4 regions of the Cytobacillus sp. Hz8 genome follow, and region 2 is predicted to be linked to each of the others. Evidence: predicted binding sites of a transcription regulator. Region 2 holds the regulator's gene; each other region holds the start of a gene.
What was found. Region 2 encodes Rex, which represses fermentation and respiration genes when NADH is low (regulators of the CRP and FNR family bind a similar motif). Its sites were predicted from a motif close to TTGTGAAATATTTCACAA; they were not measured.
Positions count from the first base shown of each region.

Region 1 (3,218 bases), on a different contig from region 2:
TGAGCTCTGGTAGATAGGATATTTAATTCGTAATGGATTATATACATATTGCGTGTAAGCATAGCCTTTAGCACATAAGTGTCCTTGGGTAAACCCATGTTTTGGATCGCCAGTCACTTTTAAAAGCTTTCCATCTTTCACATAAGATAACATACTGCATGTTCCAAAACAGTTTCGTGGACAAGCATTGCGAAATAGTTCCATATCCAAATAGGTCGCCCTCCCTCCGAAAGTCATAGATCGTTGTAAACTTATTGCTGGTAACAATCGCACTAAACAAATTGAAAATTACAATTTGTGTAACTGCTTTATTTTTAGGGCTGCAGTTATGTTTAAGCGATTATTGATGTCATCAAGCTTGATGTCCAGCACTTCTTCTATTTTTTTAATTCGGTATCTAAGGGTATTCCGATGAAGAAATAGTTTTTCTGATGTTTGTTTTAAATCAAACTGATATTTTGCAAAATTCTCAATGGTATACATCAGTTCACCATTATGCTGCTCATCATATTGTTCTAAATTTCCTAAAACATGATAATAAAATTCCTTTAGCTCTTGTAAATCATGCTTATATAAAAGACGTTCAATTCCTAAATTATTGAAAAAAGGAAACTTGATTTTTAATAATAATCCCAATTCATAAGCAACCTTTGCTTCTTGGTAGCTACGAAATAATTCCTTTGGATTGGAATATAATTTACCAATTCCTACGCCGACTCGATTAGGGAGCCCTGTCATTTGAGCTTGTGCAAGAATATGAGCAATAAAATCCTCTAACCCCTTGGTTTCATTTATATTTTTCTCATTTGTATTAGGGAGAATGACAACGACTTCATTTTGTTTTTTAAATAGAATCGGTTCAATTTCATTTTGAATGAGCATCTTTTCTACGATATAAAAAAGTGTTTGAATCAAATCTTTGTCAGTAGAATAATAATCGTAGTCAATCAGCGAAAAAATTAATATGAAATGTGGCTTGGTGAAATCCCAATTCCAAATAGCACCGTAAGAAATGATATCATCTCTTTTTTTTAGATTTCCATAGAGTAAGTCAAATAGAAATGCTTCCTTAAAACGATATCGTTCTTTTTTTATGACGAATTTTTCTCTTAAGTGAAAAGAACATAAAGAAGATACATACATAATTATAGATTCATACTCTTTTAATTCATCAAGTAAACGTTTTCCTGAAAGAATAATAAAGAGATAACCAAGTATTTGATTTTTTGAAGTGATTGGATAGCCAATGGCATCAAAGTGTTCACCTTCTAAAGAAATGACAGATTGCAAAATTTCCTGATTCAAAGATTCTTCCAGAGTGTCTTTCATACGAATATCCAAAGTGGCGTTCATACGATCATCAAGGGATACAGAAAGAACTTTAAAGAGAGGGTCTGTTACAAGAACAGGTTGATCGAGGATTTGAGATAACTTATTCACAATGAAGTCCATTCCATTATCAGAAGCCATTAGTAATTCTTGTAAAAATTCTGGGACCATATAGCTTTCTTTCATAATCATGTCCTTCCTATCTTTTGTTGCTAATAATTTTTATCTTACCCCTAGAATATTTATGAGTACAACTAAAGTCACAGAATCGTAAGAAAAGCTTGTGACGAATAGACAAAATTTTGTCTGTCTTTTTGTCCTTTGTAACTATACCGAATTGGATACAAAAAATTTATAATGGAATAAATGTGAATACAATCACAAGATGAAAAATATAACCTTTTTTAGGAGTGTTAAGAGTGGGGTTATTTGAAAAATGGGTTGAGAGCTTAGACTATGAATATGAAATTTTACAAAAATGTACACGTCAAAAAAGTCCAAGGTCCACTTGCTCAAACTGTGTAGAAGTGTGTCAGCGAAATGCGATTTCCATTAAGAACGGGATTCCAATTTTAAATGCCGCCAAATGCAATGAATGTGGAAAGTGCATTGCTGCATGCCCAGTACAAGCTGTTGCAGGAATTTTCCCTCAAAGAATGATCATTCAAAATCAATTAGTCGCCTTCAAAACAGAAGAAGCTCCTGAAGTTAAGGAATTATTAATCTTTTATAAAAAAGGTGTTAAAACCATTATTACGGAAGATAATGAATTAGATGGGAATTGGGAAGAAAAGATTTATGAAGTCAATCGTATCCTGGAAGTATTGGGAGAGCCTTTAATTTCTGTGAGCTTTCAAGAAATTCAACAAGAAGAAAAGAAATATACGAGAAAAGAATTATTGACCGCTTGGAGAAAAGAAGGCCAGTCTTTAATGAAACAAATGGTTCCTGCCAAATGGCGGTTCAATCAAAATGACTTAGATCTTGCAAAATATTATCCTAATTACCAATTTGCGCAAATTTCTTTAGATGCGGATCAATGTACATTATGTGGAGCATGTCAAAAGCTTTGTGACAAAAATTGTTTCACCATCACTGATTCAAGCTTTATGATTTCAGCGCAGAAATGTTCTGCCTGTCGACTTTGCCAAGATACATGTCCAGAAAAAGCGATTGTTATTGAAGAAAAGGTGATGCCAAATACCCCTATTGATATTCCAAAATTGCATAAAACATGTACAAGCTGTCACAAACAGTTCGAAACTTTGTCAGATGCTAACGATGAATGCATCCCATGTGTAAAACGAAAAGGGTTTATGATTGCTCATTAGATAGGAATCATGGATATCTTTAAATAATACTTGATATTAATGGAAATAAAAAAATGCACTTTCAACATGAATGTGTATTTTTTTTTGCCTTTGTCAGGGTGTACAAAATTTTCTTGTTTTTTTTGTGTTTTGGAGCCATACTCTTGATTTTTTCCAGATAGTATAATTTACTTATGTGAATTCTATCACAAATCACTTCAGGAATTAGATTTTAACCTTTAGGATGTGAACAGGATGATAAGAAAAGTAAGTATAGATAATTTGAGTTTGATTAAAAATAAATCCTTTAATGAATACGCCCAAATTTATACCAATATTGAAGCAGTAACTCTGAAAAATATAGAATCCTTTGGTTTGTCGCTACAGCCAAGACAACCTTATAACAAGAAAAACTTGAAATTGAAACAGCTTGAAGAAAAAGGAGCTGTCATACGTAATAACAAAAAAAGTATTATGACCACAAGAATCTCCAGTGCATGTGAAGCCTGTCAAACAGGAACGGGTAGCTATACAACTTATACCTCATTAAAATGCCATCGCCATTGCTATTTCTGCTTT
Region 1 covers NZ_JBHKFI010000012.1:58,042-61,259, forward strand. Annotated here, with positions in the region: gene ACE38V_RS15035 (molybdopterin-dependent oxidoreductase) at 1-204, opposite strand, end outside; gene ACE38V_RS15040 (PucR family transcriptional regulator) at 289-1,515, opposite strand; gene ACE38V_RS15045 (4Fe-4S dicluster domain-containing protein) at 1,749-2,660, shown strand; gene ACE38V_RS15050 (radical SAM protein) at 2,895-3,218, shown strand, end outside.
Region 1: the regulator Rex is predicted to act here: its motif matches at 1,696-1,713, upstream of ACE38V_RS15045 (4Fe-4S dicluster domain-containing protein).

Region 2 (3,218 bases):
TTGTTTTATTCTTATTAAGAAAGGAAATGCTACACTATAATAGAAACAAACCTTTGGCACCTGTAAGCAACTCGATTTTATGGGCAGTTGGAGGTGTATTTTTAGCCCTTTTCGCTCAAGGAATTGCAGCAAGAATTGAAAGCCTCCTCGGCATCGAAATGGGTTCAGAAAATACGCAGCAAATCATCCATTTAATCAATACTTACCCGATTGTTATTCTTGTCACTTCCATCATTGGACCGATGTTGGAGGAAATTGTTTTTCGAAAAATCATTTTCGGTTCCCTACATAAACGATTTAATTTCCTGATATCGGCACTAATTAGTTCCATTATTTTTGCTTTAGCACATGGAGAGCCTGAGCACATCCTTTTATATTCAGCAATGGGTTTTACCTTTGCATTTCTTTATGTCAAAACAAATCGCATTCTTGTACCGATGTTTGCTCATGTGGCGATGAATACATTTGTGGTTTTAGTTCAATCCATTTATAAGAATGACCTCGAAAGAATGATACATGATGCGGAAAAAATTCAAGGTTTTATCGGAGGACTTTAAATGAGGCAATCACCCCTTTATTCCGGGATCTTATATATATTCTTGGGGATATTATTCATCTTTTTTGCTATTCAAAATATCCAAGAAGATGGACAGTGGCGGTTTTTCACTTACCTGCTCGTAATATTAGCCACCTTTGATTTAGGATCAGGCATTAGAATGATCTCCTTTCACTTTAAAATTAAAAAAATTCAAAATCGAAAATAATAAAAAGCGGCTTATTTTATGAAGACGATTCATTAAAAATAAGCCGCTTTTCTTTAGTCTTGTTTCCCATTTGGGTAATGTTTCAAAAAATAGACTAATGATTGCAGTTCTACTGCTAAATCGATATGATGAATACGAATGGAAGAAGGTACTGTTAACCTGGCAGGAGTAAAGTTAAGAATTCCCTTTACATTCACTTTTGCCAAACGATCCGTGATCGATTGTGCAACAGGTGCTGGAATCGTTAAGATGACAACTTGAATGTCTTCGTCTACCAAAACCTTCTCTAAATCATCCATATGATAGACAGGGATATCCCCAATTTTCGTTCCAACCTTGGACGAATCAACATCAAAGGCTACTTCAATTTTCGTATTGTTATTTTTCAAAAAATTGTAATTTAAAAACGCCGTACCTAAATTACCCACCCCAATTAAGGCAACCTTTGTTAATTCATCCTGATCCAAGGTTTTACGAAAAAAGGATAGAAGATAATTGACGTTGTAGCCATAACCTTTTTTCCCTAATGCACCAAAATAGGAAAAATCCCGGCGAATCGTCGCAGAATCCACCTTCACCGCTTCGCTGAGTTCTGAAGAAGAGACTCTTTGCTTGCCAGATGAGTGTAGGTTTTTTAGAAACCGATAATATAACGGCAATCTTTTCGCAGTCGCTTGTGGGATTTTCATCGTACCATTACTCACTTCTTTTCCCCCCAATCATTTAAATTTTCTCTTTTCTTTTGTAGTCGCCACTCTTTCCACCAGATTTCTCAAGTAAATAAGTCTCTCCAATTATCATCCCTTTATCTAAGGCTTTGCACATGTCATATACGGTTAAGGCACACACAGATGCGGCTGTTAACGCTTCCATTTCTACACCTGTATTTCCCTTCGTTTTCACTGTGGCAATCATAACAAGCCTATAATTTTCTTCAGCTTCCTCTTCCCAGTGAAAAGCAATATCGACACCTGTTAATGGTATTGGATGACACATTGGGATGATTTCCCATGTTTTTTTGCAGGCCATTATCCCTGCTACTTGAGCAACTGCGAGAACATCACCTTTCTTGATTTGATTATTCGTAATCCCATTATAGATTTCTTGATTGACTATAATACTTGACTGCGCTTTGGCAATACGAATTGTTTCGGGCTTATCCCCTACATCCACCATTTTGGCTCTGCCTTCTTCATTAAAATGGGTAAATTTCAAAATATCAACACCTCACTTAGAATGATACACTATTTTTTCCCTACTGTGTATTAACATTGTACATTTATTCACAAATATTGATGAACATTGACGAATACGTTACACTATCTCTAGATGCAGGGGTGAAAGAGATGATTTTATTACAAGTTAATGGGTTAACTAAATATTACGGAGCTGACCTTATTTTATCGAATATAAAGCTTGAAGTCCAAACGCGCGACCGCATTGCCTTAGTAGGCCGAAACGGCGCGGGTAAATCAACATTATTAAAAATGATTGCTGGAAAAATGTCCTATGATGCTGGCGAAGTGATAAAGCCAAAGGACGTTTCCATTGGCTATTTAGCACAAAATACTGGGCTAGAATCAGAATTATCAATTTGGGATGAGATGCTGACTGTTTTTCAACAGGTAAGAGATTTAGAACAAGATCTTCGAAGATTAGAGGAAAAAATGGCAAATCCCGCTATTTATGATAACAATACAGAATATGAACGAATCATAAAAGAATATGATACACTCCAAGTGAAATTTAAAGAAATGGGAGGTTATCAGTATGAGGCCGATATCCGCTCTATCTTACATGGGTTGAATTTCCAAACCTTTGATTATTCCACCAAAATTGCCAGTCTTAGCGGCGGACAGAAGACACGTTTAGCTCTTGGGAAGCTTCTCCTTACAAAACCCGATATCTTAATCTTGGACGAGCCTACCAACCATTTAGATATTGAAACCCTGTCTTGGCTTGAACAGTATCTGCAAAGCTATGATGGTGCAATATTAATTGTTTCACATGATCGCTACTTCCTAGATAAAGTAGTGAACCAAGTATATGAGATTTCGCGAAAACATATTAGTAAGTTTAAAGGAAATTATAGCGCTTATTTGGATCAAAAAGCGGAGAATTTCGAAAGAGACATGAAGCTTTATGAAAAACAGCAGGACGAGATTACAAAACTTCAGGAATTTATACAACGAAATCTTGCTCGCGCCTCGACAACTAAGAGAGCTCAAAGCAGACGAAAAATGCTTGATCGCATGGAAGTCATGGACCGGCCTTTAGGGGATGAAAAATCAGCCTCTTTTGGTTTTGACATTGAAAAGCAAAGTGGAAATGAAGTCCTAAATATGCATTCCTTATCAGTAGGCTACCATTCGGAAAAGGTATCAGAGAATATCTCCTTCCGTATCACAAGAGGAGAGAGCATTGCCCTTGTGGGTCCAAATGGAATTGGAAAAT
Region 2 covers NZ_JBHKFI010000015.1:106,733-109,950, forward strand. Annotated here, with positions in the region: gene ACE38V_RS16935 (CPBP family intramembrane glutamic endopeptidase) at 1-557, shown strand, start outside; gene ACE38V_RS16940 (YdiK family protein) at 558-764, shown strand; gene ACE38V_RS16945 (redox-sensing transcriptional repressor Rex) at 818-1,468, opposite strand; gene moaC (cyclic pyranopterin monophosphate synthase MoaC) at 1,488-1,982, opposite strand; gene ACE38V_RS16955 (ABC transporter ATP-binding protein) at 2,111-3,218, shown strand, end outside.

Region 3 (3,218 bases), on a different contig from region 2:
AGATGCTTTAACCAGTCAAGGCTTGACTGGTTCTATTGATGGCTTGGGAAGAGCGCCTAAAGGGGTTAATGATGGAAATGGCTTTGTGTTTATTTCTCATATAGGTGATGTTTATCCAAGTGGGTTACTTCCGATAAAGGCTGGAAACGTAAGAGAAACGAGTCTTGCAGAGATTTACCGCGAATCGCCAATATTTAAAAATTTGCGTAACCCAGATTTATATAAAGGAAAATGTGGGGTATGTGAGTTTCGTCATGTTTGTGGCGGATCACGTTCAAGAGCCTATGCGATGACAGGGGACTATATGGAAAGTGAACCATTTTGCGTTTATATCCCGAAAGCATTGCGAAAAAAGAATTAGACAACAAAAGTGGAGGCTTTTATGGCCTCCACGTTAACAGAATTTTTATTAAGAAAATTTAAATAATTAGCTGCCCATTATTCAATGCTGCAATAGACAGCAGGGCAGTTTTCACAGCCAATCTCATCCTTTAAAAATTGACGATTGTGAACCGTAATTTTGCCTTTATTGATGGAGATGATACCCTCACGTTTTAGCTCGTTTAAAATGCGGTTTGTACTTTCACGTGATGTTCCACAAAAATTAGCTAAATCCTGATTGGTTAACGGCAAGTCAATTAAAATTCCATTCGATTTTTCAACACCGTAGCTATTCGTCATCCGAATGAGTGTTGAAAATAAAGCTCCTCTTTTTCCATTAAGGACAAGATCGCGAAATTTTGTTTGGGTTTTTCGGAAATGATCGCTCATCCACTTCATAAATTCAAAAGCCAATGCACTATTTTGGAAAATTTCATTTTCAATTTTATCCTTTTTTATAATAGCGACTTCACCGTCTTCTAGGACAAGAGCATTTAGGAGATATTTTGGAGAGGAAGTAAATAGAGTTAATTCACCACAAATATCGTTTTCTCCACAAATTCGAAGAGAAAGCTCTCGTCCATCTGAGGTGATTTTACTGATTTGAACCCTACCAGAAATAACTAAAAAAAGTTCTTCCGCATGCATTCCTTCTTGGAACAAATATTGATTTTTTTTCATTTTTATCGTACGTTCAGCAAACCGGAGCAATTCTTTTATTTCAATTGAATGTGTTGGTTTCATTGCCGCATCCATAAGTGACCACCTCATTTTCTCGTAATACCCAAAATGCGTACCTTATACTATAGCATATCTCTTTTTATTATGTCAGTGATTCAAGATGCTTAAAGTTTACTTTTGAAGAGTCTCCTATAAAGCTTTAAAAAAGCAAATCATCGTTATTAATTGTTTATTTATATTGTATACTTTTCACTATGTTTGTAGTGAAAAAAATAATTGGTAACTGTGAATACTTTATGAACTTGAAATTAGATGTGAAGTATTTCACATCTTAAAATAGCTTCTTTTTTTACGATATTTTCTAAGCAGGTAATCATGATTTATCGAAAAATTAAAGGAGTTGAATTATGTTGAAAACCAAAACATTACAACTACCGCTTCAAACTTTAAGTTTAGTTGCAGGATTTATGGTGTGGGTTATTCTTTCTTCATTGATGCCATTTATAAAAGAGGAAATTCAATTATCAGCCAATCAAATCGCCTTGATTACCGCGATCCCGGTCGTTCTTGGCTCTATCCTCAGGGTTCCGATTGGCTATTGGACAAATCGATATGGGGCAAGAAAATTATTTTCTATTAGCTTTATTTTATTAGTATTTCCTATTTTCTATATTAGTAATGCAAATTCGTTTACTGATTTATTGGTAGGAGGTTTTTTTCTCGGAATAAGCGGAGCGGTGTTTTCTGTAGGTGTAACCTCATTGCCAAAATATTATCCAAAGGAACGCCATGGGTTTGTTAACGGAATTTATGGAGCCGGAAATATTGGTACAGCAATAACTACCTTTTCAGCACCTGTTATTGCTACAAAGTTAGGATGGGGAATGACCGTTAAGCTTTATTTAATTCTTGTAGTAGTCATTTCGTTATTGAATTTCTTAATGGGAGATAAGAAGGAACCAAAGGTGGTAACTCCATTAAGTACACAAATTAAAAGTGTATATAAAAATGAAAAGCTCTGGTTTTTAAGTTTATTTTATTTCTTAACTTTTGGTGCATTTGTTGCGTTTACGATTTATTTACCCAATTTCTTAGTTGCAAACTTTGAATTGTCAAAGGTAGATGCTGGTATAAGGACGGCTGGTTTTATCGCTGTTGCCACTGTATTTCGTCCAGTTGGAGGATTTTTAGGGGATAAATTTAATTCATTCAAAATCTTAATGTGGGTATTTGCCGGCTTATCCTTATCAGGGATTTTGTTGGCGTTTAATCCAGCGTTACCTCTATATTCTATCGGTTGCATTACAATTGCGCTTTGTGCTGGAATTGGGAACGGTACTGTTTTCAAGTTAGTTCCAATGTATTTTTCAAAGCAGGCAGGGATAGTGAATGGAATTGTTTCTGCTATGGGAGGATTAGGTGGTTTCTTCCCGCCACTGTTGCTTTCATTCTTATTCAATTTAACAGGACATTATGCGATTGGTTTTATGGCTCTATCCCAAGTTGCGATGGCTTGTTTAATCCTTGTCATTTGGATGTTTTACCAAGAAAAATTAGAAACTTTGAATAGGATGAGCGGTCATGTTGAATGAGTAGCTCCTTATCAAACAAAAAGTTCTAATTTTAAAATTAGGGGGATACAATAATAAGAAGAAAGGCTGTCGGAAGAAATGATTCGACAGCTTATTTCATATTATGACATATTATTGAATTTTGAATCAGATAGGAAATTAGGAGCTGTACATTATTTAAAAGGTACTATTTAATGTGCTATGATATAGGAAATGTGAAATTGTTAACAGATGAGGACTGATTTTTGGTTTATAATTTAACCCTACTCTAATTAAGGAGTTGAATGTTTTTGCAAAATAAATTAATTACCGATACAATGAATCGTCCCTTAAGAGATTTACGAATTTCTGTTATAGATCGCTGTAATTTTCGTTGCAAATATTGTATGCCTGCTGAAGTATTCGGTCATGATTTTGTTTTTTTACCTAAGAGTGAATTATTAACTTATGAAGAAATAGAACGTTTAGCTCATATTTTCGCGGAGCTGGGAGTTGAAAAAATTCGGTTAACAGGTGGAGAACCTTTATTGCGGAAGGATTTGCCTGTCTTGGTAAATAATCTTGCGAAAATAGAAGGAATTAAAG
Region 3 covers NZ_JBHKFI010000001.1:121,437-124,654, forward strand. Annotated here, with positions in the region: gene ACE38V_RS00645 (TIGR04053 family radical SAM/SPASM domain-containing protein) at 1-361, shown strand, start outside; gene ACE38V_RS00650 (Crp/Fnr family transcriptional regulator) at 439-1,137, opposite strand; gene ACE38V_RS00655 (nitrate/nitrite transporter) at 1,470-2,654, shown strand; gene moaA (GTP 3',8-cyclase MoaA) at 2,918-3,218, shown strand, end outside.
Region 3: the regulator Rex is predicted to act here: its motif matches at 1,375-1,392, upstream of ACE38V_RS00655 (nitrate/nitrite transporter).

Region 4 (3,218 bases), on a different contig from region 2:
TACTGGGAGAATCATCGATTCTGTCGGCAGAAAAAAGATCCTCATAGTTGGCTTGATTCTTTTTACATTGGCAACTCTCTTATACTTTGGCATTAATAGCCTTTCGTTTCTGCTTGCGAATCGTTTTGTCCACGGGATTGCCCTGGGGATAGGAAGCACTGCAACTGGAACGATTGTAGCACAGGTCATACCGGAAGCTAGACGCGGGGAAGGTGTTGGCTATTACAGCTTGAGTGCAACATTAGCGACAGCGATTGGTCCATTTGTTGGTTTGTACTTGAGTCAGCACACCAACTTTCATGTGATTTTTATATTTTGTGTGGCCTTAGGAATCATTAGTCTATTGACCTCCTTCATTCTTCAAGTGCCGAATCTCTCATTTACAGAGGAGAAAACCGGAGAATCGAAAGGCTTCAAGTTTACTAATTTTGTAGAAACAAAAGCTCTCCCCATTGCTTTTGTTACTTTAGTTGCCGGTTTTTGTTACTCAAGTGTGATGTCGTTTATTACATTCTATGCAATGGAAATCCATTTAGTGGATGCCGCTAGTTTCTTCTTTTTAGTTTATGCCGTTGCAATTTTGGTATCGCGCCCTTTCACAGGACGATTGTTTGATCTGAAGGGGGCCAATATGATTATGTATCCTGCCCTTTTTATTTTTGCGATTGGAATGCTCTTGTTAAGTACTGCAAATCATGGAATTATCCTTTTAATTGCTGGTGCTGTAATCGGGTTTGGCTTTGGTAATTTCCAGTCAAGCGCCCAAGCCGTTGCAATCAAGGTGACACCAGCGCATCGAATGGGATTAGCAACGTCCACCTTCTTTATCTTTATCGATGTAGGATATGGCATTGGTCCGTATCTTCTTGGATTTATGATTCCGTTAACTGGATACCGCGGCATGTATGTTACAATGGGAATCTGTGCATTAGCAACCATTATTTTATATCATTTCATGCATGGGAAGAAAGAAACAGCGGAAAAAAGAAGCAGAAATGTTTCTGTTTCTCTATAAACAATATTATCATTGTGACATAGATGTTTTATTAGTATAAAGAATAACCTAGTGAGTGATGCTGCTTGCTAGGTTTTTTCTATGAATCTCTGACATACATACTTAATCATTAAAATGAAGGATGTTTTATGGTTATATATTTAGCCACTGAAATCATTTCGTTAATCAATACATACTTATTGTTCAATTTACCATAGTGATGAAGTGAAATTTTGTGAAGATTTTATGAATAAAATTGAATTTCACATCGATATGTGACCTACTTCACAAATTTTTAAAAGTAAAACGAATAAAATGGGTACATAAATAACATATGTGAAGTGTTGAACATATAAAAGTACATCAGGGGAGGGCCTAATCAATGAATAAAAAGAAATTAGTCATGATTGGAAATGGAATGGCTGGCATTCGGACGATTGAGGAAATTTTAAAAATAAATGCGGATGCATTTGATATAACTGTTTTTGGAAATGAACCTCATCCCAATTATAACCGCATTCAATTATCAACCGTTCTTCAGGGAGATACGACGATTGAAGATATTATTATGAATGATTGGAATTGGTATAAGGAAAATCATATTGAGTTATTTACAGGAGAAGCAATTACAAAGATTGATCCCAATAATAAGATCGTCACATCAGAAAATGGAAGAGTGGTACATTATGACGAATTAATTATCGCTACTGGCTCAAACTCATTTATTTTGCCGATTCCAGGTGCTGATAAAGAGGGTGTGACAGGATTTCGTGATATCCAAGATTGTGAAACAATGATCAAAACAGCTAAAGATTATAAAAAAGCGGTTGTCATCGGTGGTGGACTTCTAGGATTGGAAGCTGCCAGAGGATTATTGAATTTGGGAATGACGGTTGATGTGGTTCACTTAATGCCAAACTTAATGGAAAGACAACTTGATGAGACGGCATCTCAAATGTTAAAAGAAGAATTAGAATCCCAAGGGATGAATTTCCTTATGGAAAAGGAAACAGTTGCAATTTTGGGCGATACAAGGGTTACGGGAGTTAAATTTAAAGATGGATCGATTGCTGATGCTGATTTAGTGGTTATGGCAGTTGGCATTAAACCAAATGTTCAATTAGCAAAAGATGGTGGAATTCCCGTCAATCGCGGGATTGTCGTTAATGATTTCATGGAAACGAAAGTAGCAAATGTTTATGCTGTTGGCGAATGTGCAGAACACCGAGAAATCGTCTATGGAATGGTCGCTCCATTATATGAGCAAGGGAAGATCCTAGCAGAAAAGTTATGTAGTAATATACCAAATCCATATGAAGGATCTGTTGTCGGAACAGGTTTAAAAATTTCCGGAATTGATCTCTACTCTGCTGGTGAAATTTTTGACGATGCCACCACAAAATCCATTAAAGTTCATAATGAATTTGAGGGTGTCTATAAAAAGGTTCTTATTCGAGATAAGTCTATCGTTGGCATCGTGCTTTATGGTGACACGAAAGATAGCACAAGATTATTTAGAATGCTATCGAAGAAGGAAGATGTGAGTGGTTTAAATAGCGGCTCTATTCTGCAATCCGATGCATGCGGTAGTGCTGAAGCAAGTGATGTATCAGCAATGCCTGATGATGAACTGGTTTGTGGGTGTAATGGCGTAACGAAGGGTTCCATCGTTGAAGCCATCCGTACCAATGGCTTAACTACAGTAGATGAAGTTGGTGGATGCACCAATGCAGGTCGTTCATGCGGACGCTGTAAACCAATTATTGCGGATATTTTGGCCTATACTTTAGGAGATGAATTTGATTCTGCTGCAGCAACAAAAGCAACTCTATGTGGATGTACGACTTTAAGTCGAGATGAGGTAGTCGCTGAAATTAAAGAAAAAGGTCTTATGAGCGTAAAAGAAGTGATGAATGTTCTTGGATGGAAGGAAGAAGAAGGCTGTTCAAAATGTCGTCCGGCATTGAACTATTTTCTTGGAATGATTTATCCAGCAGAATACGCGGATGATCGTGACTCCCGTCTTGTCAATGAAAAAATGCATGCCAATATTCAGAAGGATGGTTCTTATACGGTTGTTCCTAGAATGTACGGTGGGGTTACGACAGCAGAGGACTTGAAGAAAATCGCCGATGTTGCAGAGAAATATGAAGTTCCGCTTGTGAAGATGACAGGTGGACAACGGATTGCCTTAATGGGAATTTCAAAGGAAAACCTTCCTAAT
Region 4 covers NZ_JBHKFI010000019.1:9,782-12,999, reverse strand. Annotated here, with positions in the region: gene ACE38V_RS18585 (MFS transporter) at 1-1,015, shown strand, start outside; gene nirB (nitrite reductase large subunit NirB) at 1,377-3,218, shown strand, end outside.
Region 4: the regulator Rex is predicted to act here: its motif matches at 1,268-1,285, upstream of nirB (nitrite reductase large subunit NirB).